DNA from 3 places in the Streptomyces sp. C11-1 genome. Region 2 is predicted to be linked to each of the others. Evidence: riboswitches for the same ligand, from Rfam matches in the RefSeq annotation. Region 2 holds a riboswitch; each other region holds the start of a gene.
What was found. A riboswitch is a leader RNA that binds a small molecule or an ion and turns the genes downstream of it on or off. The one in region 2 is predicted to bind cyclic di-AMP.
Positions count from the first base shown of each region.

Region 1: it holds a riboswitch for cyclic di-AMP, as region 2 does, so the genes downstream of both, RI138_RS30955 (LysM peptidoglycan-binding domain-containing protein) here and RI138_RS17450 (M23 family metallopeptidase) in region 2, are expected to answer to the same signal.
Region 3: it holds a riboswitch for cyclic di-AMP, as region 2 does, so the genes downstream of both, RI138_RS11815 (transglycosylase family protein) here and RI138_RS17450 (M23 family metallopeptidase) in region 2, are expected to answer to the same signal.

Region 1 is NZ_CP134500.1:7,013,338-7,023,495, forward strand. It holds gene RI138_RS30945 (SpoIIE family protein phosphatase) at 1-1,625, shown strand, start outside; gene RI138_RS30950 (FAD-dependent oxidoreductase) at 1,710-3,071, opposite strand; cyclic di-AMP (ydaO/yuaA leader) riboswitch at 3,554-3,712, shown strand; gene RI138_RS30955 (LysM peptidoglycan-binding domain-containing protein) at 3,716-4,570, shown strand; gene RI138_RS30960 (PucR family transcriptional regulator) at 4,648-6,165, opposite strand; gene RI138_RS30965 (SAM-dependent methyltransferase) at 6,242-7,048, opposite strand; gene RI138_RS30970 (helix-turn-helix domain-containing protein) at 7,023-7,892, opposite strand; gene RI138_RS30975 (hypothetical protein) at 8,030-8,401, shown strand; gene RI138_RS30980 (GMC oxidoreductase) at 8,548-10,158, shown strand, end outside.
Region 2 is NZ_CP134500.1:3,944,783-3,954,940, forward strand. It holds gene RI138_RS17430 (hypothetical protein) at 527-1,393, opposite strand; tRNA gene RI138_RS17435 (tRNA-Met) at 2,093-2,166, shown strand; gene RI138_RS17440 (MerR family transcriptional regulator) at 2,291-3,037, shown strand; gene RI138_RS17445 (PP2C family protein-serine/threonine phosphatase) at 3,352-4,581, shown strand; cyclic di-AMP (ydaO/yuaA leader) riboswitch at 4,791-4,942, shown strand; gene RI138_RS17450 (M23 family metallopeptidase) at 4,955-5,989, shown strand; gene RI138_RS17455 (PrsW family intramembrane metalloprotease) at 6,042-7,511, opposite strand; gene trmB (tRNA (guanosine(46)-N7)-methyltransferase TrmB) at 7,598-8,566, opposite strand; gene lhgO (L-2-hydroxyglutarate oxidase) at 8,559-9,815, opposite strand; gene RI138_RS17470 (sporulation protein) at 9,987-10,158, opposite strand, start outside.
Region 3 is NZ_CP134500.1:2,686,642-2,696,799, reverse strand. It holds gene RI138_RS11825 (cytochrome P450 family protein) at 1-237, shown strand, start outside; gene RI138_RS11820 (transglycosylase family protein) at 413-1,480, shown strand; cyclic di-AMP (ydaO/yuaA leader) riboswitch at 1,771-1,925, shown strand; gene RI138_RS11815 (transglycosylase family protein) at 1,931-2,626, shown strand; gene eno (phosphopyruvate hydratase) at 2,984-4,264, shown strand; gene RI138_RS11805 (FtsB family cell division protein) at 4,358-4,828, shown strand; gene RI138_RS11800 (DUF501 domain-containing protein) at 4,887-5,426, shown strand; gene RI138_RS11795 (Ppx/GppA phosphatase family protein) at 5,423-6,367, shown strand; gene RI138_RS11790 (NAD(P)/FAD-dependent oxidoreductase) at 6,742-8,127, shown strand; gene RI138_RS11785 (cyclopropane-fatty-acyl-phospholipid synthase family protein) at 8,415-9,758, shown strand; gene RI138_RS11780 (ABC transporter permease) at 9,864-10,158, opposite strand, start outside.

The DNA.
Region 1 (10,158 bases), 3.1 Mb from region 2:
GCCGCCTGGTGTGGCAGGCCCTGCCGTGGTTCGGGCACGAGGCGTACGAGGACCACTACCGGGCCGCCCTGATCGCCGACGAGCCCGTCCACTTCCTCGCCCGCCGCCCGCCCTCCCGATGGCTGTCCGTCTCCCTGTATCCGGGCCACGACGGGGTGAGCGTCGTCCTCCAGGCGACCGACCGGCCGGCCTACGCCCCCGGATCCGTCACCGCACCGGGCCTGGGCATCGGCTCCACCGCCGACCGCTCCTCCGCGCTCTACCGACCGGTGGCCCTCGCCATCGCGCTGACCGAGGCGGTCACGGCCCGTCAGGTCTCCGCGGTGGTCACGGAGGAACTGCTGCCCGCGTTCGGCGGCCGCCAGCTCGCCATCTATCTACTGAACGAGCGTCATCTGCACCTGGCGTGGGAGACGGGGTTTCCCAAGGGCTTCCTCGACCGCTTCGACGGGGTCGGGCTCGACGTCAGGATTCCCGGGGTGGAGACCCTGACCACCGGCCGCCCGATCTTCTTCGAGTCCATGCAGCGCCTGGCCGAGGCCTACCCGGGCATCCCCATGGACGCGGACGTCGGGGCCCGGGCCTTCCTGCCGCTGATCGCCTCGGGGCGGCCGGTGGGCTCCTGCATCCTCGGCTTCGACCGGCCCCGCGGCTTCAGTCCGGAGGAGCGCACGGTCCTGACCGCGCTGGCCGGGCTCATCGCGCAGGCGCTCCAGCGCGCCCAGCGTTACGACAGTGAGTCGGCCCTCGCCCGCGGACTCCAGGACGCCCTGCTGCCCCACCGGCTGCCGGAGGTCGACGGGGTGGACACGCTGGGGCGCTATCTCTCCGGCACCCAGGGCATGGAAGTGGGCGGCGACTGGTACGACGTCATCGAGACCGGTCACGAACTCGCCCTGATCATCGGCGATGTTCAGGGCCACGGCGTCGCCGCCGCCGCGACGATGGGTCAACTCCGCAGTGCGGTCCGGGCGTTCGCGCTGAGCAACCATGATCCGCAGGAGGTGATGAGCGGGACGAACCGGCTGCTCATCGACCTCGACCCGGGCCAGTTCGCCAGCTGCTGCTACGTGGCCCTCGACCCGGCGACCGGGGTGGCCCGTGTCGTACGGGCGGGGCATCCGCAGCCCGTGCTGCGACGGCCCGACGGCCGGACGGAGGTGCTGGACCTGCCCGGCGGCATCGTGCTCGGGATCGACGGGCAGGCGGCCTATCCGGTCACCGAGATGCGGCTCGAACCGGGCGCCATGCTCGCGCTCTTCACCGACGGCCTGATCGAACGCCCCGGTACCGACATCGACGAGGGGATCGAGCGGCTGCGCGCCACCGTCGAACGCATCGGCGCCGTCCCGCTGGCCGAAACGGCCGACCAGGTCATCGGGGAGGCACGAGCGGCCATCGACCGCCCCGACGACATCGCGATCCTGCTGGCCGCCCGCTGGGCCGGGACCTCGGCGGTCCGTCGGCCCGCCGAGGCGCACACCCCCGGACCGGACCTGTGGCGGACGTTCCGGGGTGCGGAGCCGGGGCGCACGACCGAGGCCCGGGGCCGGCCCCGCACGGATGACGGCACGGCGGCCCCGAGTCCGGCCCGGACGGACGTCAGCCCCGGTCGGGACCGGTGAGGGCCCCGGCCAGGGCTGGGCGGTGTCCGCCGGGACGTGCCCGGCCGCCGGTCAGGTCCGGCGCCCGAGGTGCCCGGCCGGCGATCAGGCGCCCGAGGCCTTCAGCATGCCCTCGCGCTCCACGACCTTGATCCGCTCCCGGCCCTGGGCCGCGCCGAGCGCCTGCTCGTGCGCGTCCAGCCTGTGCCAGCCCTCCCAGGTCGTGTACCGCACGCCCCGGTCCTCCAGGAAGGCCTCGACGGCCTCGGGGGCGGGCGTAGCCGGCTCGGGCAGCCGACCGGCGGCGCGGTCCTCCAGGAGGCAGGCCACCGTCTCGTTTGCGTCGCCCTTCGTGTGGCCGATCAGGCCGATCGGACCGCGCTTGATCCAGCCCGTGACGTAGACCGAGGCCATGTGCTCGTCCCCGGAGATGACCCGGCCCGCCTCGTGCGGGACGGTGCCGGAGGCCACGTCGAAGGGGAGCTTGGGCAGCTCCTCCGAGTAGTAGCCGACGGCGCGGTAGACGCTCTGGACGTCCCAGTCGGTGAACTCTCCGGTGCCCCGGACATTGCCGGTGCCGTCCAGCTCGGTGCGCTCGGTGCGCAGCGCCGCGACCTTGCCGTCCTCGCCGAGGATCTCGACGGGGGACTCGAAGAAGTGCAGGAACAGCTTGTGCGGGCGGTCGCCGACATCGCGGATCGCCCAGTTCTCCAGGGTCTGCGCGACCATGTTGGCCTGCTTGTTCTCCCGGCGGGTCGCGATGGAGCCCTCGTCGTACTCGATGTCCTCGGGGTTGACGATGACTTCGATGTTGGGGGAGTGGTCCAGCTCCCGCAGCTCCATCGGGCTGAACTTGGCCTGCGCCGGGCCACGCCGACCGAAGACATGCACCTCCAGCGCCTTGTTCGCCTTGAGGCCCTGGTACACGTTGTCCGGGATCTCGGTGGGCAGCAGCTCGTCCGCCGTCTTGGCCAGGACCCGGGCCACGTCCAGCGCCACGTTGCCCACGCCGAGGACGGCGACCTTCTCCGCGGTGAGCGGCCAGGTGCGGGGGACCTCGGGGTGACCGTCGTACCAGGAGACGAACTCGGCCGCGCCGTAGGAGCCGTCCAGTTCGATGCCGGGGATGTCGAGCGCCCGGTCGGCCTCGGCGCCGGTGGAGAAGATCACGGCGTCGTAGAACGAGCGCAGGTCGTCCAGGCCGATGTCGTTCGGGTAGCTGACGTTCCCGAAGAGGCGGATCTGCGGCTTGTCCAGCACCTGGTGGAGGGCCTTGACGATGCCCTTGATCCGGGGGTGGTCGGGGGCGACGCCGTAACGGATCAGGCCGAAGGGCGCGGGCATGCGCTCGAAGAGGTCGATGGAGACCCCCGGGTCCTGGCAGACCTCGGATTTGAGCAGCGCGTCCGCAGCGTAGATACCGGCGGGGCCGGCTCCGACAATGGCGACGCGGACGGGGCGTGTCATGGCGTGGTGTTCCTTCGGGGCGGGCGAACGCGGGCAGGTACAGCGTACGTCGGAGGTAAGGGTTGGCTTACTAGTCTCCACCCCACACCGTAAGCGATCGCCCGGCGAGCCCTTCGACCGGCCCTGGCCAGTGTGCCCGATAAGTCCATTTCGTCATGTCGATATGGTCGATTTACCTCTTTTAGAAACTCTCATCCATAAAAGGCTCATTGGGGTGCTTGAGGCTTTTGCCTGCCCGTGTTTTCGCCATCTCCGGTGGACGTGGTGAGCGTCACGTCGTGGGGCGCGGACGGTGATCCGGAGGGTTCGGTTCCCTTCTGCGCGAAGAAAGTTGACGCGGTGACGGTGCGGCCCTCGACGGAAATCCTCTGTTTCGATCATGCGGAAAAACAGCAATGCGGAATGCGGGGCTTGTTCTGTTCGGCGTTTCTCGCCTACCGTCACCGTCAATCCGGATGGAACGCCGAATCCTGCCGCCGTCCGGGAATCCGAAACCCACTCACGTACGGCAGGAGCGGGGGACCCAGGTAAGTCGCCGAACCGTTACCGGAACGGCTTGGGGTGAAGTCGCATGCCCATGCGGCCAGACATCTCCCGTCTGAACCCGACAGCTCACCTCGCAGGCGCCGGAGAGGAAATTCCCCATGCCCGCACAGGGTAAGCACCGCCGTCCCAAGTCCACCTCGCTGAGTCGCGGCCTCGCCGCCGTGACCACAGGCGGAGCCGTTCTCGCCCTCCCGGTGATCGGCGCCACCACCGCCTTCGCGGCCCCCGCCCCGGCCGCCCAGCAGCAGGCCGTGGCCCCGGTCTCCGTGGCCGCCCAGGTGAATTCCGCAGCCAAGGCCGCTTCCGGGGCCACCGCGAAGGCCGCGCCCGCCAAGCATTCCGTGGCGGCCGGGGAAAGCCTTTCCAAGATCGCCCGCGAATACTCCGTCAGTGGCGGCTGGAAGAAGCTCTACGAAGGGAACCGGAAGGTCATCGGCGGTAATCCCGACCTCATTCACCCGGGTCTCACGCTGACCATCGGCGCCAAGGCTGCCGCCCCGTCGGAGAACAAGCCCGGCAAGGCTTCCGCGAGCGCCGCCCGCGGTGAGTCGGCTGACCGCGCCGACCGTTCCGAGCGCGCCGAAGCCCCGGTGGCGAAGGCCGCCCCGGCCGCCGAGAAGCCGACCGCGTACACGAACGACCTCGACGGCTGGATCAAGGAGTCGCTGGCGATCATGGCCGAGCGCGGCATCCCCGGCAGCTACGACGGCATCCACCGCAACATCATGCGCGAGTCCTCCGGCAACCCGAACGCCATCAACAACTGGGACTCCAACGCCGCCAAGGGGACCCCGTCCAAGGGCCTGCTCCAGGTCATCGACCCGACCTTCCAGGCCTACCACGTGCCCGGCACCTCGACCGACAGCTACGACCCGGTCGCCAACATCACCGCCGCGTGCAACTACGCCGCCGACCGCTACGGCTCGATCGACAACGTCTTCGGCGCCTACTGACCGAGGCGCGGAGACCGGAAGGCGGTGCCACCCGTTCGCGGGGTGGCACCGCCTTCCGCCGTTTCCCGCTCCCGCCGTCAGGTACGCCGGTAGGTGCGGCCGCCGCGCCGGGGCAGGGCCCGCGGGTCGTCCGCGCCGTCGGTGGCCGCGGTGGTTTCGAGAGCCAGGTGGAGCTCGGCGCGGACGGCGGCGTCATCGAGGTTCCGGTCGAGGTGCTCGGCGCACTGGGCGAGCCAGACCGTCAGAGTGGTGCGGTGGACGTGCAGTTCGGTCGCGGCGGGCGCGGTCTTCGCGTGGTGGCGCAGCCAGCAGGCCAGCGCGATCCGCAGGTGCGGTTCGAGACCGCCGACCAGAGCGGTGGCCCAGGCGAGGGCGGGGGCGGTGTCGAGGATTCCGGCGGGCAGGGTCTTCAGCCGGGCCGGACCGTACGGGCCTGCGGTCGCTGGGCTTCCCGGCGGCGTCCGGCCCGAGCCCTCCTGCCCGCCGTCGTGACCGTGGCCGGGGTGGTCGCCGGAGGCGGGAGCGCGCAGGGCGAGGAGCAGATGGGCCCGCACGGTGGCGTCGTCGAGGTCCGTGCCGAGCAGGGCGGTCAGCTCGCGCAGCCGGGTGCGGAGGGTACCGGCGGAGAGGCCGAGCGCGGCGGCGGCGCGCGGGGTGCTGCCGGTGCGCAGCCACACCAGGAGCAGGTGCCGGTGCTGCGGCGTGAGCGGGCCGAGGACGGCGGCAGCCCACCGGCTGTAGGAGCCGGGGTCCAGGAGGCGCACGAGCTGCGTGGCGCCCACGGCATCGGCGGGGACGACACGGCGGGCGGGGGTGGCGCTGTGCCGGGCGGCGGCCGCGTCCGCGTGCGCGGTGGGCATGTCCGCGAGCGGGAGCGGTCCGGCGAGGCCCGCGAGGAGGTGGTGGCGTTCGCTGACCCGGGAGACCAGGCGGAGGATCCGCCCGTTGTCCTGGCCGCGGTGGAGTTCGGCGACCAGGAGCTCGCCGTCCAGCTCGCCGATCAGGGCGCAGGAGCCGCTGTGCCCGGCGAGGGAGGGGCGGGCGGCGCGCCAGAGGACCTGGTGGGCGGTGGGTACGTCGGGGCCGGTGAGCCGGTAGACCGTGACATGCGTGAGGCCGTCGGCGCCCAGGGTGTCGGTGACGGCGGTGGTGTGGCCGCCAAGGAGCAGCCGGAGCAGCGTGGAGTGCAGCCGCATCTGCTCGGCGCGCAGTTCGGCGGCGCGCTGCCCCCGGACCTCCAGCAGGGCCGCGGTGGTGGTGGCGACGAGGGCGGTGTGCTCGGCGCGGACGACGGGCGCCGGGTGCAGGACGAGGACGGCCCCGGCCGCCGGGCGCAGGACGTGGTGCGGGTGGTCCTGCGGGTGGGACGCGGCCCGGACGCCGGTGGCGGCCGCGATGGCGGGGGTGCTGTAAACGGCTCCGGCGATCGGGTCGGCCAGCACCGCCGAGCCGTTGATCAGGGTGGCGGCCTCGCTGATCAGGTGCGCACCGGAGCGCATAGCGGCCCGCAGGAGCCGGTCCGCCGCGGCTTCCCGCGTATCGCGGGGGCGGAACGGATCGGCTTCGAAGGGCTCTGCCGTACCTCTGGTGCTCATGCTGTACGCCTCTGCGGGCCGAGCGCGCCGCGCACCGGCCCATCCCGGTGCGCGGCGCGGCGGTTGCGGACAGGGGTTACGGGATGCGGGCGACGGCCCCCCACCCGGCCCGGGCCGTGGTGGTGCCGGTGTTCGCGTCGGGCCGCCAGTTCGGCCAGGACACCATCCCCGGCTCCACCATCTCCAGCCCGTCGAAGAACGCGATCGTCGTCTCCGGCTCCCGGAAGATGTACGGGATGGCGCCGGAGGAGTTGTACTCGTCCTGCACGGCGCGGTGCGCCTCGTCCGAGGCGGTGGAGTGCGAGAGCGAGAGGTAGCTGCCCGAGGGAAGCCGCTCCACCAGCCGCCGTACCAGGGACAGCGCGTCGTCCCAGTCCACGATGTGCCCGAGCACGTCCGAGATCACCAGGGCGACCGGCCGTGTCAGGTCCAGGGTCTCGGCGGCCCCGGCCAGGACGGTGTCCGTGTCGCGCATGTCCGCCTCGACGTACGCGGTCGCGCCTTCGGGACTGGACGTCAGCAGGGCATGGACGTGCAGCAGTACGAGGGGGTCGTGGTCGACGTAGACGATCCGCGACTCCGGGGCGATGCGCTGGGCGACCTCGTGGGTGTTGTTCGCCGTGGGCAGGCCCGCGCCGACGTCCAGGAACTGCCGTATCCCGGCGTCCCGGGCGAGGTGGGTGACCGTCCGGCGCAGGAAGTCACGGGACTCCTTCGCGAAGGTTTCGATCAGCGGGTACTTGCTCTTGTACGCGTCGCCCGCCGCCCGGTCCGCCGGGAAGTTGTCCTTCCCGCCGAGCCAGTAGTTCCACACCCGGGCGCTGTGCGCGACGGACGTGTCGATCTGTGCGGGCAGTTCAAGCCCATTCCCGGTCGTACTCATCCTGCAGAATCTCCCTAGTTCGGGCCGGGCGTATCGCCATCACGCACGACATGTCCAGCATTGCTTGATATTCCTGTACGGACGGATTGGTGTCCCAGACCTCCGCCGTCCCGGGCAGCCCGCCCTCGCGGACCACGTGGTCCGCGATCTCCCGGATCTCCACCCGGTACAGACTCAGCGCCGGAACCCCGGTGAGCGGGTGCGGCGGCGCGCCGTCGGGGTGCAGCTGCACCGTCACCTCCCGCCGCCCGGCGGCCCTCTGAAGCGCGTTCAGCTGCTCGCGCATCACCTCGGGGCCGCCGACCCGGCAGCGCAGCGCGGTGACCGGCAGTACCGCCCACACCCGCGCCTGCTGTTCACGCAGCCGCTTCTGACGCTCCGCCAGCAGGTCGGCCCGCCGCTGCCGCGCCCCGGCGTCCAGTTCGGGCCGCAGGGCCGCGTCCACGGCCATGGCGTAGGCCGGGGTCCGGAGCAACAGGGGCACGAGCGCCGGGTCCCAGGTGCGGACGACGCTCGCGGCGGACTCCACGCTCATCAGGTCCATGAGCCAGGGGTCCATCGCGTCCCGCCACGGGTGCCACCAGCCGGGCATGTTCGCGGCGTTGAGCCGGCCCATGATGTCCTCGGCCTCCGCCGCGCCCGCCCCGTAGAGGCCGAGCAGTGCGGAGACCTGCCCGACATCGAGGGAGGTCTGCGCCTGCTCCAGCCGCCGCAGCGTCGTCGGATGCCAGCCGAGCTGCCTCGCGGCCTGCGGCACGGACAGACCGGCGCCTTCCCGCAGGTGCCGCAGGCGCGCCACCAGGACCAGGTGCTGCGCCGTCCGGCCCGACCGTTCACGCGCCACGTGGTGCTCCCTCCCCGCTCCGGCTCGATCTATTCGACACTCCGCGCAGTCTGAGCGCAATGCATACAACGCACCTTGCGACGACCGCACGCCGCTCTCATGGTGAGTATCTCCGACGCCACCCTGGAGCCCACCCCGTGAACCATCCGAGTCCGCTGCGCGCTGTTCCCGCCCCGATGCCGGCCCCCGCCCGCCCGCTCGATCTCCGCGTACGCGCGCAGCGGATCCAGATCGACGAACTGATCGTCGACGACCCGCACGAAGTCCTCGCGCACGCCTGCCGGGCAGCCCGCACCGCCCCGGACACCGCGGCCCTGCTGGGGCACGGCCCCGGCGCCGACCTGACGCTCCCGGCGGCCGCCGCGCTTCTCTGCGCCCTCTACGAACCCGACGAACTCGCCACCATGGGCCTGCGCTTCACGCGGCACACCACGCACGTCACCGCCCACAACCAGCAGAGCGAACCCGTCTCGCTGGAGCTGTCCCACGCCCCGGAACAGGGGCGCTGACCTGCCAGGTCGCCTCGCCCGGCAACGGCGCGCGACCCGGCTTCGGATGCCGGAGGGCCGCCGGAAGTTACCCCTAAGTTTCTAGTGACTTACCACACGATTGACAGTAGAACCTGTTGCACTCTGTCGAGAGTGAGGGATGTCACATGGGTGACACTGTCATGCGCAATAGCGGGGCCAAGGGTGTCTCGCGTCGAAGATTCATCACTGGAACAGGTTCTCTTCTGGGTGCTGCGGCGGTCGCCGGGCACGCCGCGCCGACGTGGGCGAGCGTCCGTCCGGCGGCGGCGCCGATCGGCTCGGGGGCGCATGTGCCGGTCCTCGTCATCGGCACCGGATACGGCGGCTCCGTGGCCGCCCTCCGGCTCGCCGAGGCCGGCACGGACGTCCACATGATCGAGATGGGCATGGCCTGGGACACCCCGGGCGCGGACGGCAAGATTTTCGCCAACACCACCAAGCCCGACGACCGCTCCTTCTGGCTGCGCACCCGGACCAAGCAGCCGCTGAGCAACTTCCTCGGCTTCCCGCTCGACAAGAACGTCAACTGCTACACCGGCATCCTCGACGCCGAGGAGTTCGGCGGCATCACGGTCTACCAGGGGCGGGGCGTCGGCGGCGGATCGCTGGTCAACGGCGGTATGGCCGTCACTCCCAAGCGGGAGCACTTCGGGTCCGTCCTCCCCACGGTGAACGCCGCGGAGATGTACAGCACCTACTACCCGCGCGCCAACAGCGGGCTCGGCGTCACCACCATCGACCCCGACTGGTTCGACACCGTCGACTGCTACCAGTACGGCAGGGTCGGGCGGAAGCACGCCCGGCGCTCCGGCTTCCCGTTCCTCTTCGTACCCGCCGTGTACGACTGGGACTACATGAAGCAGGAGGCGGCCGGGGCCGTCCCCAAGTCCGCCCTGGACGGCGAGATCCTCTACGGCAACAACCACGGCAAGAAGTCGCTCCAGAAGACCTACATCGACCGGATCAGAGCCACCGGACGGGTCACCATCTCGCCGCTCCACAAGGTCACCTCGGTCGCTCCGGCGCCGGGCGGCGGCTACACCGTGCTCATCGACCAGCTCGACACCGGCGGCCGGACCACGGTCACCAAGTCCGTCACCGCGGACAAGGTGTTCTTCGCGGCGGGCAGCGTGGGCACCAGCAAGCTGCTGGTCGCACTGAAGGCCACCGGTGCCCTGCCCCTCCTCAACAGTGAGATCGGCAAGGGCTGGGGCGACAACGGCAACGTCATGTGCGGCCGTGCCAACCACCTGTGGGACCCGACCGGGAAGGTCCAGTCGTCCATCCCCACCGGCGGCATCGACAACTGGGACGCCGGAGGAGCGTTCGCCGAGATCGCCCCGCTGCCCACCGGGATCGAGACCTGGGCCTCGTTCTACCTGTCCATCACCAAGAACCCGCACCGCGCGCAGTTCACCTGGAACGCGGCGGCGGGCAAGGCCGAGCTGAACTGGCAGACGGCGTGGAAACAGCCGTCCATCGACGCCGCGAAGACCATCTTCGACAAGATCAACCAGAAGGAAGGGACGATCTACCGCACGGACCTCTTCGGCGTCCACAAGATCTGGGGCGACCACCTCACCTACCACCCGCTGGGCGGCGCGGTCCTGGACAAGGCCACCGACAACTACGGCCGTCTGCACGGCTACCCGGGCCTGTACGTCATCGACGGCGCGCTCATCCCCGGCAACACCAGCGTGAACCCCTTCGTCACCATCACCGCGCTGGCCGAACGG
Region 2 (10,158 bases):
CTTGAACGAAGCCCCAGGTCAGCCGCCCTGGGGCTTCGTTGTTTCCGGGCTGCGAGGTCATCAGTGGCGAGGCGTTCGTCGAGAAGGTCAGCCAGGAAGGTGTCGTCGAGATTCGGGCGGCCGCGTCGGGCACGCACTCGGCAGGGACGAGCTGCTGGCCGTGATCGGCACCAACGACAAACCCCACATCATGACCCTCCCCTTCCGCAATGTCTTCAGGGCCGGCCAGTGCGACCTCCCGGTCGTCGGCCCCATCGCCCCGAGGCCCGCGAGGTCCACGAGGGCTCCTGGAACTGGCCTCCGGTAAGCCCCACCGAGCACCCTCCCGGGGGCTGTCTAGGACCCATTGGATGACCCCGTCCGACGTGCACAGCGACCTCGTTCGGGTGTGCTCCACCCGTGTCCCACCGAACGGTGAACAACGCTCGCCACGGGTGTAGACGGCGCCTCACCATAGGCTGGGTAATGAGGTGTATCCGCAGGTCAGAAGCAGCGCAGGCGGCATGGGTGGCGGTGACTCCCAAGCTCATAGCTCTTCGTCGTGCAGATACAGCTCGGCCTCTTCGAGCCGGATGAGCCAGCTGTGGGACGACGTGCGGTCCACCGTCACGCCTTTGATGCCGGCGGCGGGGTGGGTGAGAGCTGCGGTCAGGTCGGCAGGGAAGGGGTAGCCCCGCCATTCGAGGTCCCACCGGCCCTCGTGCCCCCACAGCCGGCCAGCGGGCGACCAACGGGCTCGTTCGGTGGGGCGGTCGAGCGGGTCCATGAACCATCCCCCCAGGTCGAAGGAGCCGTCTGGATCTCGCAAGGACATGCGCACCCAGATGCCGGCCAAGAGCCGCTTCATGGAGGGAATGATCTCGGGTACGGCGGCGAGCTTGTCGTACTCGTCGGAGGTGAGCGGCTCCTCCACGCCGAGACGTCGGCGCAGATTCGGCAGGCGCCGTGCGCGGCCCCGGCCGGCCGAGAGGGTGTCTCGCTCGGAGACGTACATCTGAGCACCACTGGGCAAGTGCCGTAGGCGCCACAAGTGGTAGCCCAGGCGCTCCTCGACCCTCATTCCTGGGATGTGGGGGTCGGTCGGACTGCCGACGAGGCGGAGGGCGACGTTGTCGCAGGCATTGACGATCAGCACGAGGTGATCGAATCGTGGGGAGATGACCGGCCCGTACGCGCCGATTTGCCCGACCCGCCAGCGCAGTCGAGGCGCGGTCAGCGTTCCTTGGTTGAAGCAGGCAAGAGCCAACAGAGCGCGTAGTTCGGTCTGTTCCGGGGTGCAGTGGTCCAGGCCCAGCCCGCCGGATCGATCGATTCCCGGGCGAGCAGTGGCTGGAACCTCTCCCGTGAATCCGGCGCGGATGAGCGAGGCGGCCTTGGCCGTGGTGTGGGGCATAGCGCGATGTCCTTCGTCGCTGCCGGGTCAGCGGGGGATCGCGTCCGTGTTCGCACATCGGGGAGGCACGTCAGGGAGTAGCGGAGTGGGCGCGCCGCACCCTGGACGAGCCAGGAAACCCGGGCGACCCGCTACGTCCTCCGGGCCTCCGCGGACCGGTTGCGGCTGACGATACCGGCGTGATCGGTGGAATTGCCGGACTCCACACGCTGGATTCATCCGATGGGGTTCCTAGCAGGATCAACGTCGACGATGGGGCGTAACGCCGTCCGTGCGTGAGCGATGCGTGAGCGGATGTTCCGGCACAGCCCGGTTTCGGCCGGATCGCTCAACGCCGCTCATCTCGTCCGACCAGGCATCCCAGGACAGGACGGCATCACCCGGCAGCACCCGGTCGGACCCGGCCAGGACTTTTAATCCGTTGGTTGTGGGTTCGAGTCCCACACGGCCTACCTTTCGGACCCCGCCCCTGGAGTGCCTCCGGGCGGGGTCTCCTGTAGGCGGACGATGCCTCGTACCGCCCCCGCATGGCTCGCAGTTGGAAGAGGCGGCCCATGCTGCCCGGAAGCCCTGGACGTGCCCTTCGCGGCGATCCTTCTGCTGTGTGCCGAGGAGTGGAGCCGGTCGCCCGGCGGAGGCAGGCAGCAGCGGCAGGTGGTCGAGTGCGCTCCCCGTATGCCGTAGAGTGGTGTTTACCGACGCGGGGTGGAGCAGCTCGGTAGCTCGCTGGGCTCATAACCCAGAGGTCGCAGGTTCAAATCCTGTCCCCGCTACTGAAGATCCAGGCCCGGCACGCGCACAGCGTGCCGGGCCTGAGTCGTTTCCGGGGAACGGCACCGAACCGCCCGGCCCGGGACGCTTGACCTTGACGCAGCGTAAAGATCTAGCGTTTCCGGCATGAAGTGGTCCATCCAGGAAATCGCCAGAAAAGCCGGCACCACGAGCCGCACGCTCCGGCACTACGGAGACCTCGGTCTCCTCACGCCGAGCCGGGTCGGGAGCAACGGCTACCGCTACTACGACCAGGACGCCCTCGTCCGGTTGCAGCGCATTCTGCTGCTGCGGGAGCTCGGGCTGTCGTTGCCCGCCATCAAGGACGTACTGGAGGGGCAGCGGGACACGGCGGTGGCGCTGCGGGCGCATCTGCGGCTGCTCGAACAGGAGCAGGCGCGCATCGGGCGGCAGATCGCCTCGGTGCGGACCACTCTCCACAAGACCCGGGAGGGGATGGAACTCATGGCTGATGAAGTGTTCGACGGGTTCGACCACACCGTCCACGAGCAGGAGGTGACCGAGCGCTGGGGCCGGAAGGCGTACGAGGAGGGCGACCGGTGGTGGCGTTCGCTCGGGGCGGCGGAGAAGAAGGCGTTCCAGGACGAGCAGGAGGCCATCGCGCGCGACTGGGGGCGGGCCAAGGAGGCCGGGCTCGCCCCGGACAGCGAGGAGGCGCAGGACATCGCGCGGCGGCACTGCGCCTGGCTGGCGACGACGAGGGAGCCGAGCCGTTCGTACGTGATCGGGCTCGCCGAGATGTACGTCGCCGATCCGCGCTTCGCGCAGAACTACGACCGCCACGCGGATGACACCGTCACCCTCGTACGGGACGCGCTGACCGTCTACGCGGAGCACTCGCTCTCCGACTGAGCCGACGGGGCGGGCCAAGCGCCCTGGGCGGGCTGAGCCGGCCGGGAGGGGGCTGGGCGGGCCGGGCTGGCTGAGCGGGCTGGGTCGACTGGGCCGACTGGGGGCGGCCTGGGACGGCTGGGGGCGGCCTGGGACGGCTGAGTGGGCTTGGACCGCCTGGCCGGCCGTCGGCCGTATCGGTCACCGATGGCCGGTCCTCGTCCGGCTTCCCCCTATTTGGCCGATGAGGAGTCGCCGCCCGGCGCGGCTCCGGGAAGCCTGGACGGGGCGCGGTACCGTCCGCAGCCGTGGGTGGACCGGGCAGGAGTGCACAGGTGGGGTTGGCCGAGGAGCGGCGTGGGCGCGTGGCCGGGAGCGCCGGTGGTCTGAGCCGCGCCGTGCTCGGGTCCCCGGACGGGGCGGTGACGCCCGGTGGCAGGGGCACCCGGCGGTTCGTCCGGCTGCTGCCCGCGCTCCTGATCGTCGGCGGGCTGCTGTTCGACTCGTTGGCTCCGCCCAACTTCACCGCCGTTCCCCTGTTCGTGGCGGCGCCCCTGATCGCCGCGCCGTTCTTCTCCCGGTCCCGGACCGTCCGTACCGGCATCGCCTCGCTCCTGTCCGTCATCGCGATGCGGCTCTCCGACGGGACGTCCACCCAGGTGGTCCCGGTCATCGAGACCATCACCGTGCTGACCGCCGCGGTGCTCGCCCTGGTCATCAACGGGGTCGTACGGCGCAGCAACGAGCAGCTGGCCTCGGCACGGGTCATCGCGGAGACCGCGATGCGCGCCGTCCTGCCGACACCGGCCGAGCGGATCGGCGGGCTCCAGGTGGCCGCGCGGTACGAGGCGGCCCAGGCGGACGAGTTCGTGGGCGGTGACCTGTTCGCCGTCGCGGACACCCCGTACGGCGTCCGTCTGGTCGTCGGCGACGTGCGCGGCAAGGGGCTGGGTGCCGTCGAGACGGTGGCGGTGATCATCGGGGCGTTCCGGGAGGCCGCCGAGCAGGAGCGGTCCCTGGAGGGCGTCGCCCAGCGGCTGGAGCGGGCGCTGGCGCGGGAGGGGACGCGCCGGTACGGGCTGGATGCCATGGAGGGGTTCATCACCGCGGTACTGGCCGAGATCCCGCCCGGTTCGGCCACCGTGCGGCTGGTCAACCGGGGGCATCCCGAGCCGGTCCTGCTGCACGCGGACGGCGCCCTGGAGGTGCTCGCGCCCTCCGTGCCCGCGCTGCCGCTGGGGATGGACCTGGGGGTGTGGCCGGACCGGTCCGACGAGTGGGCGATGCCCGCCGGCGCCACCCTCCTCGCCTTCACCGACGGCCTGTCCGAGGCCCGGGACGCGAACGGGGTCTTCTACGATCCCGCGGCCCGGCTGCGCGGCCGGATCTTCCCCGGTCCCGAGGAGCTGCTGTCGGCGCTCACCGACGACGTACGGCTGCACACCGGGGGGCGGACCACGGACGACATGGCGCTGCTCGCGGTGGGCCGGCCGGCGGAGGGGCAGCCGGAGCGGCGGACGACGGTGAAGATCGTGGGGCGGGGCGATGACACGGTACGTAACTGAAGCGCGTCGCTCCGCATAACATTTGACGCAACGTCAGAAAGAGGGGTGTGGCTGAGGCGCGGTCAAGTCGCCTGATTTAGCCCACTTCTGCCCTGTAAGTCCCCGTCGAGTTCGTTAATGATTAGCAGGAACAGCTTGGAATCGGGACCGTGTGTCTATTAACGTTCGATAACGCAGCGCGGTCGTCCCAGCCGTCGTCAGGACGGCGCCGCGCGCGAGCGCCGAATCCCGCAAGGGAACCGGGGAACCACCTACATGGGGTGAATCGGACGCCTGCGTCTCGTGAGAGACGGAGGGGCCCGTAGGAGACCTTCCTGCTCCGAACCCGTCAGCTAACCCGGTAGGCGAGAAGGAAGGAAAGGAGTGCGCCCACGTGGCGTCCAACAAGCCTGCCCCTGAGGCCCCGTCACCCTTCAGTGCCGACACCTTCGGTGGCGCGGAGCGGTCCGTGGGGGAGTGGAATCCCACCGAGGAGTCCATCCGGCCCGTGCGCGGCAGGCACCGCGTAGCCAAGCAGCGTGGTCTGGCCCGTAGCTCCACCGTCCTCGGGGTCGGCGTCATAGCGGCCGTCGGAGCGGGGGGCATGGCCACCGCTCAGGACAAGGCACCCGTCTCCATCTCTCTTCCCGATTCCATCGCGGACAACCTTCCCGACGCCAAGTCCCTTCCCGGCGTCGGGTCCTTCATGTCGGACGACGTGGAGGCCGCCCCGGTCGCCGCGGCCGCGCCGCTCACCTCCGCGGGGCTCACCAGCGCCGAGGCCGAGCAGGGCGCCACCGACGCGGGCGAGGCCCTGCGCGCCCGGATCCTCCAGCAGGCCGAGCAGCAGCAGGCCAGCGCGGATGCCGAGGCCAAGGCCGCCGCCGAGAAGGCCGCGGCAGAGAAGGCGGCCGCCGAGGCGAAGAAGCAGCAGGACGAGGCCGAGGCCAAGGCCGCCGCCGAGAAGAAGGCGGCGGAGGAAGCGGCGAAGAAGAAGGCGGAGGCCGAGCGCCTCGCCAAGCTCGCCGCCAGCTACTCCCTGCCCACCTCCTCGTACACGGTCACCTCGACCTACGGCCAGTCCGGCGCGCTCTGGTCCTCCGGTCAGCACACCGGCCTCGACCTCGCCGGGGCGACCGGCACGCCGCTCAAGGCCGTGCACAGCGGCACGATCAAGTCGGCCGGCTGGTCCGGTTCGTACGGCTACCGCACGGTGCTCGAACTGGAGGACGGCACCGAGATCTGGTACGCCCACCAGTCCTCGATCGACGTCTCGGCCGGCCAGAAGGTCACCACCGGCGACACCATCGGCCGCATGGGTGCGACCGGCAACGTGACCGGTGTCCACCTCCACCTGGAGGTTCGTACGGCGGGCGGCTCGGCGATGGACCCGATGGCCTGGCTGAACAGCAAGGGCCTCTCCGTCTGAGCCTCCTCCTCACCCCGGAACCCCGGCAGCCCTGACGCACACCCCCCCGACGTCAGGGCTGCCGGTACTCGTTTCCGTACCCGGGCCCGTAGGCGTGTGCGTACGCGTAGCCGTGCCCCTGCCCGGGCCCGTACGTGTATCCGTGCCCATGCCCGTATCCGGGCGCGTAGCCGTGCCCGGGCGCGTAGCCGTGGCCGGGCGCGTGTCTGTATGCGTACTGCGGGCGGGTCGTCAGGCGGGCGGCCTCGGTGAGGGCCGGTGCCGCGATGTCACGGCGCTGCCAGAGGTGGTGCAGCAGCTCCCGTTCCCGTGCGGCGAAGTCGGGGCCCGCCGCGCCGTGCCGGGCCCGGCGGCGCAGGCCCGCCAGAGACGTCGCGAACGACTCGTACTCCGCGACCGCGCGGGCCGCCGCCCGGCCCCGGAGCCGGTCCCGCTGCCAGTGGCGGGCCAGGTCGCGGGCGATGCCGCGGGCCCGCATCGAGGAGAGCGCGTGCGGTTCGGCGGGGGTGAGCCAGCCCGCCGCCACGTATGCGGGCAGTTCGGCCGCGAGCGTACGCAGCTCCCGCTGGCGCGAATGGATCGCCAGCCAGGTCACCAGGCCGAACGCCGGGACCATGACGATTCCGTACACCGCGTAGAAGCCGTACGGGCCGAAGGACGCCGAGCCGTTCCACAGGGCGTGCAGGCCCATCGCCAGAAGCAGGCCGAGCAGCGGCAGGGCGATCCGGCGGACCCGGTGGCGGCGGGCGCTCACGGCCGCGAAGCCGAAGCCGAGGCCGGTGAGGACGGTGAACAGGGGGTGCGCGAACGGCGACATCACGATCCGTACGAAGAACGTCCCCACCGTCACCGAGGCGAACCCCGAACTGCCCTGGAGCTGGTCCTCGCCGAAGGCGTTGCCCAGATAGAGGATGTTCTCGGTGAACGCGAAGCCCGTCGCGGTGAACCCGGCGACCACGATCCCGTCCACCACCCCGCTGAACTCCCGTCTGCGGAACACGAAGATGAGCAGCACGGCCGCCGCCTTCGCGCTCTCCTCGACGATGGGGGCGATCACCGTCGCCCCCAGGGTGTCGGCGCTCGCCGGGTCGGCCGTCGCGGTGGCTATCCAGCGTGTCGCGAACGAGTTGGCGATGATCGCGACGAGTGCGGCGGCGCACGCGCCCCAGGCGAAGGAGAAGAGCAGATTCCGCCAGGGGCCGGGCTCGACCCGGTCCAGCCAGCGGAACGCCGCCATCAGGAGGGGGACCGGGAGCACCGCCAGGCCGAGACCGACGAGGAAGCCTTCCGGGCCGGTCTGCTCCCGGACCAGGGCCAGGATCACCAGCCCGCACAGCACGAGCGCCAGGATCACGGCCCCGGCGCGGAACGCCTTGCTGCGCCACACCATGCCGACGCGGCGGGGCCGGTATCGCCACTGGCCACGCTCCGGCACGGCGCCCAGCACCTCGTCGAGCCGCTGCTCGTGGAGGACCGGAACGGCCGGCCGTGTCTGCTGATGCTGCACGGAAGGATCGGACACCATTCGACCCTAACGAGGGGCACTGACACCCGGCGATGGCGCATCCGGCCAGGACGTGGCCACATGGCCAACGTGGGCGGTGTGCGTCAGATGCGGGCGAACAGCAGGTCGTGGACGACGTGCCCCTTGTCCAGGCCCTGCCCCTCGAAGCGGGTGAGCGGCCGGAACGCCGGGCGCGGGGCGTATCCGCCGTCCGCCGCGGTGTTCTCGAAGCGGGGGTGCGCGGTGAGCACCTCCAGCATCTGCTCGGCGTACGGCTCCCAGTCCGTCGCGCAGTGGACGATCGCGCCGGGCTTCAGCCGGGGGGCGACCAGATCCAGGAACGCGGGCTGGATCAGCCGCCGCTTGTGGTGCCGGGCCTTGGGCCACGGGTCGGGGAAGTAGACCCGCAGGCCGTCGAGGCACTCGGGGGCCAGCATCTCGCGCAGCAGGATGACCGCGTCACCGTTGGCCACCCGTACGTTGGTCGAGCCCGCCTTGTCCGCGAGGCCCAGCAGGTTGCCCTGGCCCGGGGTGTGGACGTCGACGGCGAGGATGCCGGTGCCCGGGTCGTCTGCCGCCATCTGCGCGGTGGCCTCGCCCATGCCGAAGCCGATCTCCAGGACGACGGGCAGCCCGTCGAACAGCTCGTCCAGGTCGAGGACGCGCTTGCCGTCGATGTCCAGGCCCCACTTGGGCCACAGCCGCTCCAGGGCGTCCTGCTGGCCGGTCGTGACCCGGCTTCGGCGCGGCTGGAAGCTGCGGATCCGGCGCTCGTGGTGCGAGCCGGCGGGGTCGGCTGCGGGGCCGCCGGGGAAGCGGGGCTCCTGGCGGAGCCTGCGCTGCCGCTCGAAGGAGGCCTCCCGCAGCGCGGCCGCTTCGTCGGCGGTCACCTCGTCGGCCGCGGCTTCGGCCTCGGTGGCCACCATGTCGGCCGCAGCTTCGGCCTCGGTGGCTGCCACGTCGGCTGCCGTGGAGCCGGTCGCGGGCGCGGTGACGGCGGGCGCGTGCTCGGGCGTCGCGGCCGTGGCTTCGGCGGGCGCACCGGGGGCGGGGTTCAGGGGCTGCTCAGACACAATGCCCCGATTCTACGGCGGGCGGCTTCCACCCCGTTTCCCGTGCCCGGCGCAGCGCCCGCCGCGCGACCTCCCGTCCGATGGGCAGGGACGCCGTCGCCGCCGGTGACGGGGCGTTGAGCACATGGACGGTGTGCGGGGCCTCCCGGATCAGGAAGTCGTCGACCAGCGTGCCGTCCTTCAGTACCGCCTGGGCCCGGACTCCGGCGGGTGACGGGCGCAGGTCCTCCTCGGTCACCGCGGGCAGCAGCCGCTGGACGGCCCGGGTGAAGGCGGACCGGGACAGTGAGCGGTGGACCTCGCCCGCCCCGTAGCGCCAGTGTCTGCGGGCGATCTGCCAGGTGCCGGGCCAGCTCAGCGTGGACAGCAGTTCGCCGGGGCGCACCACGGGCCAGGCATACCCCTCGCGGGCGAGGGCGGGGACGGCGTTCGGGCCGACGTGGACGGAGCCGTCGAAGCCGCGGGTGAGGTGCACGCCGAGGAAGGGGAAGGCCGGGTCGGGCACCGGGTAGACCAGGCCCCGCACCAGCTCGGGGCGGGCCAGCGCGTAGTACTCGCCCCGGAACGGCACGATCCGCACCCCCGGGTCGTCGCCCGCGAGCCGGGCCACCCGGTCGCAGTGGAGTCCCGCGCAGTTGACCAGGACCCGCGCCCGGACGACCAGGCCCTCGGTGGTGCGCACCGCGACGCCCCAGGGGCGGCGGTCTATGGCGGTGACCTCCGCGCCGTACCGCACGAGGCCGCCGGCGGCGGTGACCTCGGTCGCGAAGCGCGCGGCGACGGCAGTGAAGTCGCAGACGCCCGTCGTGCCGACGCGGATCGCCGCGAGGCCCCGCACCTCCGGTTCGTACTCCGCGATCTGCGCCGGGCCCAGCTCCCGCACGGGCAGTCCGTGTTCGCGGCCGCGCTGGACCAGGCCGTGCAGCCGGGGCAGCTCGGAGCGCTCGGTGGCCACGATCAGCTTGCCGGTCACCGCGTGCGCGATGCCGTGCTCCGCGCAGAAGTCCGCCAGCTCGGCGGAGCCGCGGAGCGCGTACCGCGCCTTGAGTGAACCGGGGCGGTAGTAGATGCCGCTGTGGATCACGCCGCTGTTGCGGCCGGTCTGGTGGCGGGCTGGGCCGCTCTCCTTCTCCAGGACCGTCACCCGGGTGCCCGGAGCGGACCGCGTGATCGCATACGCGGTCGACAGACCGACGATCCCGCCGCCGATCACCAGCACATCGCAGTCGTACGCCGCGTGCGTCATCATCACGCCACCTCCCACCCCGATAGTGCACTGACCCACTGACAACGGGCTCAAACCCGTCGTGGGCAGGGCGTGGCGCACACTTCGCCCGGGCCGGTCCCCGGCCGGCATCCCCGCTCGGTCCTGGGCCGACCTGGGGCCGGCCCCAGGCCGATCCGCTCGGTCCCGGGTCGCTCAGCCCTGGGCCACCAGCAGCGGTCGGGCCCGCTCCCGCAGCTCGGCGACGCGGGGCTCGTCCCCGTACGGTTCGAGGCGGTGCAGCAGGTCGCGGACGTACTCCGTGGTGCGGGCCGAGGAGATCCGTCCGGCCACCTCCACCGCGCGGGTGCCCGCCGCGCAGGCCGCG
Region 3 (10,158 bases), 1.3 Mb from region 2:
CAGCACCTCGGTTACGGGCACGGCATCCACTACTGTCTGGGAGCGCCGCTGGCCCGGCTGGAGGGCCAGGCCGCACTGGCCACGCTGCTGAAGCGGCTTCCTGGCCTGCGACTTGCGGCGGAACCTGCCGATTTGCGTTGGCGTGGCGGCCTGATCATGCGTGGACTGCGGACTCTCCCGGTCGAGTTCGAGCCCGGAAGCCGTCTCGGAAAAAGTGACTCGCTGTCAACTCTGTGACTTTCACGTGATCTGCGCTGCATCGACTTGTGACATGCGTTCGAGTCCCGCTAGGTTCACGGTTCGACGCGTCGGTCGCATGTTGCCCACGCGTCACTTGCGCACCGTGCATGCGCGGATTCCCGCGGCGCGGTGCTCAAGTCACTCGCTTGTCAGTCGCACGGAAGGCATACCCATGGGCTCCGCGAACGGCAGACACCGCCGCCCTCGCCAGGCACCCGCCATCGTCGTCGCCGCAGGCGTCACGGGATCGGCCATCGCCATCCCGCTGCTCGGCGCGAGCGGCGCACACGCGGCCGAGTCCGCCACCTGGGACCGGGTCGCGGAGTGCGAGAGCGGCGGCATGTGGAGCGCCGATCTCGGCAACGGCTACTACGGCGGGCTCCAGTTCTCGCAGGAGACCTGGTCGGCGTACGGCGGCACCACGTACGCGCCCCGGGCCGACCTCGCCAGTCGCTCGCAGCAGATCGCCGTCGCCGAGAAGGTCCTGGACGACCAGGGGGCGAAGGCCTGGCCGAGCTGCGCGGTGATCTCTGGCCTCGCGGTGGACGGCAGCCTGCCGGGAGTCGACCCGGGCACCGCGCCCTCGGGTGAGCCGACGTCAGCCCCGACCGACGGGACGGACGCATCCGGCGAGACGGGTGAATCGAACACGGTCGACCAGGCTGATGGAAGCGGCAGGGGCGACGGGGACGACAAGGACGACAAGGGCAATAAGGGAAGTAAGGGCGATACGCCTGATGCGTCCGCCGGTGCGGGCGACGCCGCCAAGGGTGACGGCGACGGCGGTGCGGGGGAGGAGAGCGGTGACCCCGCCCCCTCGACGACCCCTTCCGCCCCGCCGGCGTCCGAGGTGCCCGACGCCTCGGAGCCCTCCACCGCCCCCGACGCCTCGACGGGCGACGAGCGCGAGGCCGGCGGCAAGCACCGGGGCGCCCCCGCGCCCGAGGAGGCCGACGCCGCGGGCGGGGGCGGCCCCCGTGAGTCCGGCCGGCACGCTTCGCGGGGCGAGGGCGACGTGCGGGACGGCGGCGCGGCCGCCGGTGACTACGTCGTGCAGCCCGGGGACAACCTCTGGGCGATTGCTGACGCACAGAAACTTCCCCAGGGCTGGACCGGTCTGTACGAGGCCAACAAGGACCTCCTGGGCTCCGACCCGGACCTGATCCTCCCCGGTCAGAGCCTGGACGTGGGGCTGGGGCAGGGTGCTTCCGAGGCCGCGGGGGAGCCCGCCGCCAACTGATTCAAATTCGGGAAAACGCCCCGAAATCCCGGGCAGTTCAGAGGCCTATGTCCACTTTTGTGTAAGTGAGACATGGGTCTCTTTGCTTCAACTGACCCAGCTCGCCCGGCTCGTCCGCACGCATCGCCTCCGACCTGCGGAAACGGTCTGCCGCTCCTGGCGAGTTCGGGCTTATTGCCCCCTATGTCCATCTTTGAATGTCGGGGTTGCCTGTGTTTACGGTCGGAACCGCTCGCACCGCGGGCCCCGTCGACCGTCACGCCGAATCCTGCCGTCGGTCGAGGGGAACAGACGCGTAAGCGCCGTAGGCAGGAGCGGGGGAACCAAGGTAGGCCGCCGGATCCGTACGGGACCGGCTTGGGGTGAAGTCGTGCGAGCCGCGCGACCGGGCAACTCATCAGCCCGAACCCGACAGCTCACCTCGTAGGCGTCGGTGAGGAGATTCGTTCCATGCTGCTGAACAGCAAGGGCAAGCACCGCCGCCCGTCCAAGGCCGTCCGTCTCGCCACCCTCGCGGGTGTCGCCGGTGCCGCCGTCGCCGTCCCGCTGATGGGTGCGACCAGCGCTTCCGCGGCCTCCGTCGAGACCTGGGACGCCGTCGCCCGGTGCGAGTCCGGCGGCAACTGGTCCATCAACACCGGCAACGGCTACTACGGCGGGCTCCAGTTCTCGCAGTCCAGCTGGGCCGCCGCCGGAGGTACGCAGTACGCCCCGCGCGCCGACCTGGCCACCAAGGGCCAGCAGATCGCCACCGCCGAGAAGCTCCTCGACATGCAGGGCCCGGGCGCCTGGGCCTGCGCCGGTGCGGGCGGTCTCACCAACGACGGTGTGGACCCGGGTGTGAACACCGGCTCCGGCCAGGCGCAGCCCGAGCGCCAGGCCGAGCAGCCCACCACGCGCAGCGAGCAGCGCACCGCTCCGCAGGCCGAGAAGAAGGCCGAGAGCAAGGAGACCGTCACCACCCCGACCGGCGAGAAGGTCAAGAAGGGTGATGGCGAGTACGAGGTCAAGCCCGGCGACACGCTGAGCAGCATCGCCGAGAAGGAAGACGTCAAGGGCGGCTGGAGCAAGCTCTTCAAGCTCAACGACGACATCGTCGAGGACGCGGACCTGATCTTCCCGGGTCAGCAGCTCCACCTGAAGTAGAACGCCGTCTCTCCTCCCCGGAGGGAGGATGTCCGGCGGCCCCCTCCCTCGCACGGCTCCCCGGCCCGGCGCGCTCACCCCCGTGCGCGCCGGGCCGGGGTCTTTGGGCGTGCGGGGCGCGGGTGCGGCGTGCGCCAGGGGCCGGATGCGTTCACCTCTTGTCGGCAGCTTGCCGGCAGTACTTGTTACTGCTCAGTAGATTTTTGGAGTTTTGTCCCGTCATGCGGGTCCTTGGGTCCTTTTTCGTCCCAGGAGGCGGGCGGTCGGCCGGCTCACGCGGCCGGGCCGGTTAGGCTCGTGTCGCAAGGCCACAGTGACCCTGCACAACCAGTGTCATATCCCAGAAGGAGATGCCTCGTGCCGTCCATCGACGTCGTCGTAGCCAGGGAAATCCTCGACTCCCGGGGGAACCCCACGGTCGAGGTCGAGGTTGGCCTCGACGACGGCAGTACGGGTCGTGCTGCCGTTCCGTCCGGCGCCTCCACCGGTGCGTTCGAGGCCATCGAGCTTCGCGACGGTGACCCCAACCGCTACCAGGGCAAGGGTGTCGAGAAGGCCGTCCTCGCCGTCATCGAGCAGATCGGCCCGGAGCTCGTCGGGTACGACGCCACCGAGCAGCGCCTCATCGACCAGGCGATGTTCGACCTGGACGCCACCGAGAACAAGGCCTCGCTCGGCGCGAACGCCATCCTCGGCGTCTCGCTGGCCGTCGCCCACGCCGCCTCCGAGGCGTCCGACCTGCCGCTCTTCCGCTACCTCGGCGGCCCGAACGCGCACCTGCTGCCCGTTCCGATGATGAACATCCTGAACGGCGGCTCGCACGCCGACTCCAACGTGGACATCCAGGAGTTCATGATCGCCCCGATCGGCGCGGAGTCCTTCTCCGAGGCCCTGCGCTGGGGTGCGGAGATCTACCACACGCTGAAGAAGGTCCTCAAGACCAAGGGCCTGTCCACCGGACTCGGCGACGAGGGCGGCTTCGCCCCGAACCTGGAGTCCAACCGCGCCGCCCTGGACCTCATCGTCGAGGCCATCAAGGAGGCCGGCTACGTCCCGGGCCGTGACGTGGCGCTCGCGCTCGACGTGGCCGCCTCCGAGTTCTACAAGGACGGCGTCTACGAGTTCGAGGGCAAGTCCCGCTCGGCCGCCGAGATGACCGAGTACTACGAGGAGCTCGTCTCCGCGTACCCGCTGGTCTCCATCGAGGACCCGCTGTACGAGGACGACTGGGCGGGCTGGAAGATCATCACCGACCGCATCGGCTCCAGGGTCCAGATCGTCGGCGACGACCTCTTCGTCACCAACCCGGAGCGCCTGGCCCGTGGCATCGAGGAGGGCTCCGCCAACGCCCTGCTCGTCAAGGTCAACCAGATCGGTTCGCTGACCGAGACCCTGGACGCCGTCGAGCTGGCCCAGCGCAACGGCTTCAAGTGCATGATGTCGCACCGCTCCGGCGAGACCGAGGACGTCACCATCGCCGACCTCGCCGTCGCCGTGAACTGCGGCCAGATCAAGACCGGTGCCCCGGCCCGCTCGGACCGCGTCGCCAAGTACAACCAGCTGCTGCGCATCGAGGAGATCCTCGACGACGCCGCGGTGTACGCGGGCCGCTCCGCCTTCCCGCGCTTCAAGGGCTGACCCGTAGCCCCGAGACGGTAGCCTCCGCCCGTCCCCGCACCCGGTCCCGTACCGTGTGCGGGGACGGACGTGCGTAACGGGGAGGCGGGAGACATGGCCGGGAAGAACCGCGACCGGTTCTCCACCGCGACCAGGCTGCGCCTGCTCGGCGAGCAGACCGCGGCCCGCGTGTACCGCTCGCAGAGCCGCCGTCAGGCCCGTCGCTCCCGGCTCACCGGCCGGGCCGCGTTCCTCGCGCTGATCGTCTGCTCCCTGGTGGTGGCGCTCGCCTACCCGATGCGGCAGTACGTCTCCCAGCGCGACGAGATCGCCGAGCAGGAGCGGCTCTCGCGGCAGGCGGAGCGGCGCACCGAGGAGCTGCGGGACGAGAAGGCGCGGCTCCAGGACGACGCGTACATCATGCGGCTGGCCCGCCAGCACCTCCATTACGTACTCCCCGGGGAGACCGGCTACACCGTGGCCGACCCCGACGCGGCGAAGGACCGCCGTGGCGAGCCGGGGGCGAACGACCGCCCCTGGCACACGAACCTCTGGGACGGCGTGGACAGCGCCGACCGCGACTGACGTACCTACTTCATCCGACCTCCCCTCCGACGAGCTTCCGAGCAGAACCAAGGCAGGCATGGAAACGCCCCCTCCGCAGACCGAGTCCACCAAGCCCACCGACGCGGACATCGCCGCGTTCCAGCAGCAGCTCGGCCGTCCGCCGCGTGGCCTGCGCGCCATCGCGCACCGCTGTCCGTGCGGCAACCCGGACGTGGTGGAGACCCAGCCCCGTCTGGAGGACGGCACGCCGTTCCCGACGACGTACTACCTGACCTGCCCCCGGGCGGCCTCGGCGATCGGCACGCTGGAGGCCAACGGGGTCATGAAGGAGATGACGGCCCGTCTGGAGACCGACCCGGAGCTGGCCGAGGCCTACCGGGCCGCGCACGAGGACTACATCACCCGCCGCGACGCCATCGAGGTCCTGGAGGGCTTCCCGAGCGCGGGCGGCATGCCGGACCGGGTCAAGTGCCTGCACGTCCTGGTCGGCCACTCGCTGGCGGCCGGGCCCGGGGTGAACCCGCTCGGCGACGAGGCCATCGCGATGCTGCCGGAGTGGTGGGCCAAGGGCCCGTGCGTCACCCCGTGCACCGACTCCGAGGGGCCGGACGCATGACCCGGGTCGCCGCCGTCGACTGCGGTACGAACTCCATCCGGCTGCTCGTCGCCGACGCGGACCCCGCGACCGGCACGTTCACCGAGCTGGACCGGCGGATGACGATCGTCCGCCTGGGCCAGGGTGTCGACCGGACCGGCAGGCTCGCCCCCGAGGCGCTGGAGCGGACGTTCGCGGCCTGCCGGGAGTACGCCGCCGTGATCAAGGAGCTGGGCGCGGAACGCGTCCGCTTCGTCGCCACCTCCGCCTCCCGGGACGCCGAGAACAGCGACGCGTTCGTGGCCGGTGTCCTGGACATCCTCGGCGTCGAGCCCGAGGTGATCACCGGCGACCAGGAGGCCCAGCTCTCCTTCGACGGGGCGACCAAGGAGCTGGCCGGCGGCGACCACCTGGCGAAGCCGTATCTCGTCGTCGACATCGGTGGCGGCTCCACCGAGTTCGTCCTCGGCTCCGAGACGGTGGCAGCGGCCCGCTCCGTGGACATCGGCTGCGTCCGGATGACCGAGCGTCACCTGGTCGCGGACGGGGCGGTGGTGGACCCGCCGACGCCCGAGCGGGTCGCCGCGATCCGTGCGGACGTGGACGCCGCGCTCGACCTCGCCGCCGGAAGCGTGCCGCTCACCGAGGCGGCGACGCTCGTCGGCCTCGCGGGCACCGTGACCACGGTCGCCGGGATCGCGCTGGAGCTGGGGGAGTACGACTCCGAGGCCATCCACCACTCCCGGATCACCCGCGGCCAGGTCCGCGCGATCACCGAGCATCTGCTCCGGTCGACCCACGAGGAGCGCGCCGCGATCCCCGTGATGCACCCGGGCCGGGTCGACGTGATCGGGGCCGGGGCGCTCGTCCTGCTCGCGGTGATGGAGCGGACCGGCGCCCACGAGGTCGTCGTCAGCGAGCACGACATCCTCGACGGCATCGCCTGGAGTGCGGCGGGCTGACCCGGGCCGACCGCTCTCAACCGCTCGGCCACCTGCGCCGCGAGGAAGTTCGTGAACTTCTTCACAAGGAATTCGGCCCTGTCGGGTGCAGTTCGGCCTCTCGCGGGCCGTACGGGTCGCCCGCAGGGCCGTAACGAACGGTTCCGGACATGTTCCGTACGCATTGCGCGCGCATGGAAGGGGGCGGTGGTTCACCCGGTCCGGAGGGCCAAGGGCCAGCTCACAAGCGGTGAACAACGTCTTCCGCGGGGTCGTGGTTCCCTTTTGTGCCCATGACCTGGGTCACGTGGGCGGCGAAGTGTAGCAGAGGGCCACTCAATCCTTGTGAAGGGGCTCACGAGCACCCCCTCCGGGCGGGGTGGATACTCGATGGCATGAGCACCACGGAGCGTCCCAGGATCCTCGTTGTAGGCGGTGGGTACGTAGGCCTGTACGCAGCTCGTCGCATTCTGAAGAAGATGCGGTACGGAGAGGCGACCGTCACGGTCGTCGACCCGCGGTCGTACATGACGTACCAGCCCTTCCTCCCCGAAGCTGCCGCAGGCAGCATCTCGCCTCGGCATGTCGTCGTCCCGCTGCGACGCGTGCTGCCCAAGGCTGAGGTTCTCACCGGTCGTGTCACGACCATCGACCAGGACCGCAAGGTCGCCACGGTCGCGCCGCTCGTCGGCGAGGCCTACGAGCTGCCCTTCGACTACCTGGTCATCGCGATGGGCGCGGTCTCCCGTACCTTCCCGATCCCCGGCCTCGCCGAGCAGGGCATCGGCATGAAGGGCATCGAGGAGTCCATCGGCCTGCGCAACCACGTCCTGGAGCAGCTGGACAAGGCTGACTCCACGACCGACGAGGACGTCCGCCGCAAGGCGCTCACGTTCGTCTTCGTGGGCGGCGGCTTCGCCGGTGCGGAGACCATCGGCGAGGTCGAGGACATGGCCCGCGACGCGGCGAAGTACTACACCAACGTGAAGCGCGAGGACATGCGCTTCATCCTGGTCGACGCCGCCGACAAGATCCTTCCCGAGGTCGGCCCGAAGCTGGGCGCCTACGGCAAGGAGCACCTGGAGAGCCGCGGTGTGGAGATCTACCTCTCCACCTCGATGGACTCCTGCGTCGACGGCCACGTGGTCCTGAAGAACGGCCTGGAGGTCGACTCCAGCACCATCGTGTGGACCGCCGGTGTGAAGCCGAACCCGGCGCTCGCCCGCTTCGGTCTGCCGCTCGGCCCCCGTGGTCACGTGGACACCTCCGAGAAGCTCCAGGTGCAGGGCACCGACTACATCTGGGCCGCGGGCGACAACGCCCAGGTGCCGGACATGGTCGGCCGCCGCGCGGGCAACCCGAACGCCTGGTGCCCGCCCAACGCCCAGCACGCGCTGCGTCAGGCGAAGGTCCTCGGCGACAACGTGATCTCCGGTATGCGGGGCTTCCCGCAGAAGGAGTACAGCCACGCCAACAAGGGTGCGGTCGCCGGTCTCGGCCTGCACAAGGGCGTCGCGATGATCGTCATGGGCAAGGTGAAGATCAAGCTCAAGGGCCGTCTCGCCTGGTACATGCACCGCGGCTACCACGGCATGGCCATGCCGACCTGGAACCGCAAGATCCGGATCTTCGCCGACTGGACGCTGGCGATGTTCCTCAAGCGCGAGGTCGTCTCGCTCGGCGCCATGGAGACGCCGCGCGAGGAGTTCTACGAGGCCGCCAAGCCGGCCCCGGCTCCGGCCGCCGCCAAGCCCGAGGGCGAGAAGGCCAAGGCCTCCTGACCTCCCGGTGAGGCAGCTCCGCAAGGAGCACACCCGTACGACGCCCGAAGGGGCCGTCCGCCATCCGTGGTGCGGACGGCCCCTTCGGCGTTCCCGGGCGCTGTCTGTGCCGTTCGTACACGCTTTGCCGATTCGTTGCCCGGTAGCGGGATGACGGAGCGTACGGAGACAGTTGACGCAGATGTACCTCGCGTGGCACCGGGGGGCGTGTCGCGGCGAGGCAGTGAGCATGTCCTACGCATCGTGATACGTGCATATCGGGGAAACACCACACGGAGGTGTGCGCCATGGCCGACGCCGCGTCGCGGCTGACCGCTCTCGCCGAGGAGCTGCTCTCGGAACCCCTCCCGGTCCGCATCCGGGCCTGGGACGGCAGCGAATCGGGGCCGCCCGGGGCCCCCGTGCTCGTGATCCGGCACCGCCGTGCCCTGCGCCGGCTCCTGTGGAAGCCGGGCGAACTGGGCCTGGCCCGTGCCTGGGTGGCCGGGGAGATCGACGTCGACGGCGATCTGTACGAAGTGCTCGCCCGGATCGCCGGGCTCCTGTGGGACCGGGGCGCCGACGCCAAGGGCACCGTCCACCCGGTCCGCGACCCCGCCGCCCGCGCCTTCGCCCGCGGCCTCCTCCAGCTGGCGGGCCCCTGGCCGCCGCCCGCCCCGCCCGCCGAGGAGGTGCGCCGCCGCACCGGGCCGCTGCACACCAGACGCCGCGACAAGGAGGCCATCAGCCACCACTACGACGTCGGCAACGACTTCTACGCCCTGGTCCTCGGCCCGTCCATGGTCTATTCCTGCGCCTACTGGCAGGACGGCGGAACCCTGGAGGACGCCCAGCGCGACAAGCTCGACCTGGTCTGCCGCAAGCTCGCCCTGAAGGAGGGCGACCGCCTTCTGGACGTCGGCTGCGGCTGGGGCTCGATGGCCATCCACGCCGCCCGCGAGTACGGGGCGCGGGTCACCGGCGTCACCCTCTCCCGGGAACAGGCCGCCCACGCCCGCAAGCGCATCGCCGAGGAGGGCCTGACCGACCGGATCGAGATCCGCGTCCAGGACTACCGGGACGTCCTTCCCCAAGCTCTCGGCTCCGCTCGAACAGGGGATACCCCACCCGGACCGTACGACGCGATTTCCTCGATCGGCATGGCCGAGCACGTCGGCTCGGCCCGCTACCGCGAGTACGCCGATGACCTCTACGCCCTCCTGAAGCCCGGCGGCCGCCTCCTGAACCACCAGATCGCCCGCCGCCCCGAGCAGGACGAGGCCGCCTACCGCATCGACGCGTTCATCGACTCCTACGTCTTCCCCGACGGCGAACTGGCCCCGGTCGGCCGCACCCTGACCACCCTGGAGGAGGCCGGGTTCGAGGCGCGGGACGTCGAGGCGCTGCGCGAGCACTACGCGCTGACCCTGCGCCAGTGGGTGGCCAACCTGGAGCGGCACTGGGAGCGGGCGGTGGCAGCCACATCTCCGGGCCGGGCCAGGGTCTGGCGCCTCTACATGGCCGCCTCCGCGCTCTCCTTCGAGCACAACAAGATCGGCGTCAACCAGATCCTCGCGGTGCGCCCGCTGGAGGGCGGCGGCTCCCGGTCGCCGCTGCGCGCCCGCGCCTGGACGGAGCGGACGGGCGGCTGACCCGTACGCGTACGCCTCCGGTACGGGCGAGGGGCCGGTGCTCCGCTCTCCCAGCGGTGCACCGGCCCCTCGTCGTCCCCTCGTCCCGGCCCTCGGGCCGCCCGCCTACTCGGTCTTGATCGCCGTCAGCATGTTGAGCTTCGCCGCGCTGCGGGCGGGCCACAGCGAGGCGAGGACGCCCACCAGTCCGGCGAGGAGCAGGAAGAGCGCGAGCCGGTCCCACGGGATGACCAGGGCGTAGCCGGGGATGTCGGCGGACAGCGTCCGCCCGATCGCCCAGCCGAGGAAGACCCCGAGGCCGACCCCGATCACCGCGCCGAAGACCGAGATGACGACGGCTTCCAGACGGATCATCCGCTTGACACGACCGCGGTCGAGACCGATCGCGCGGAGCATGCCG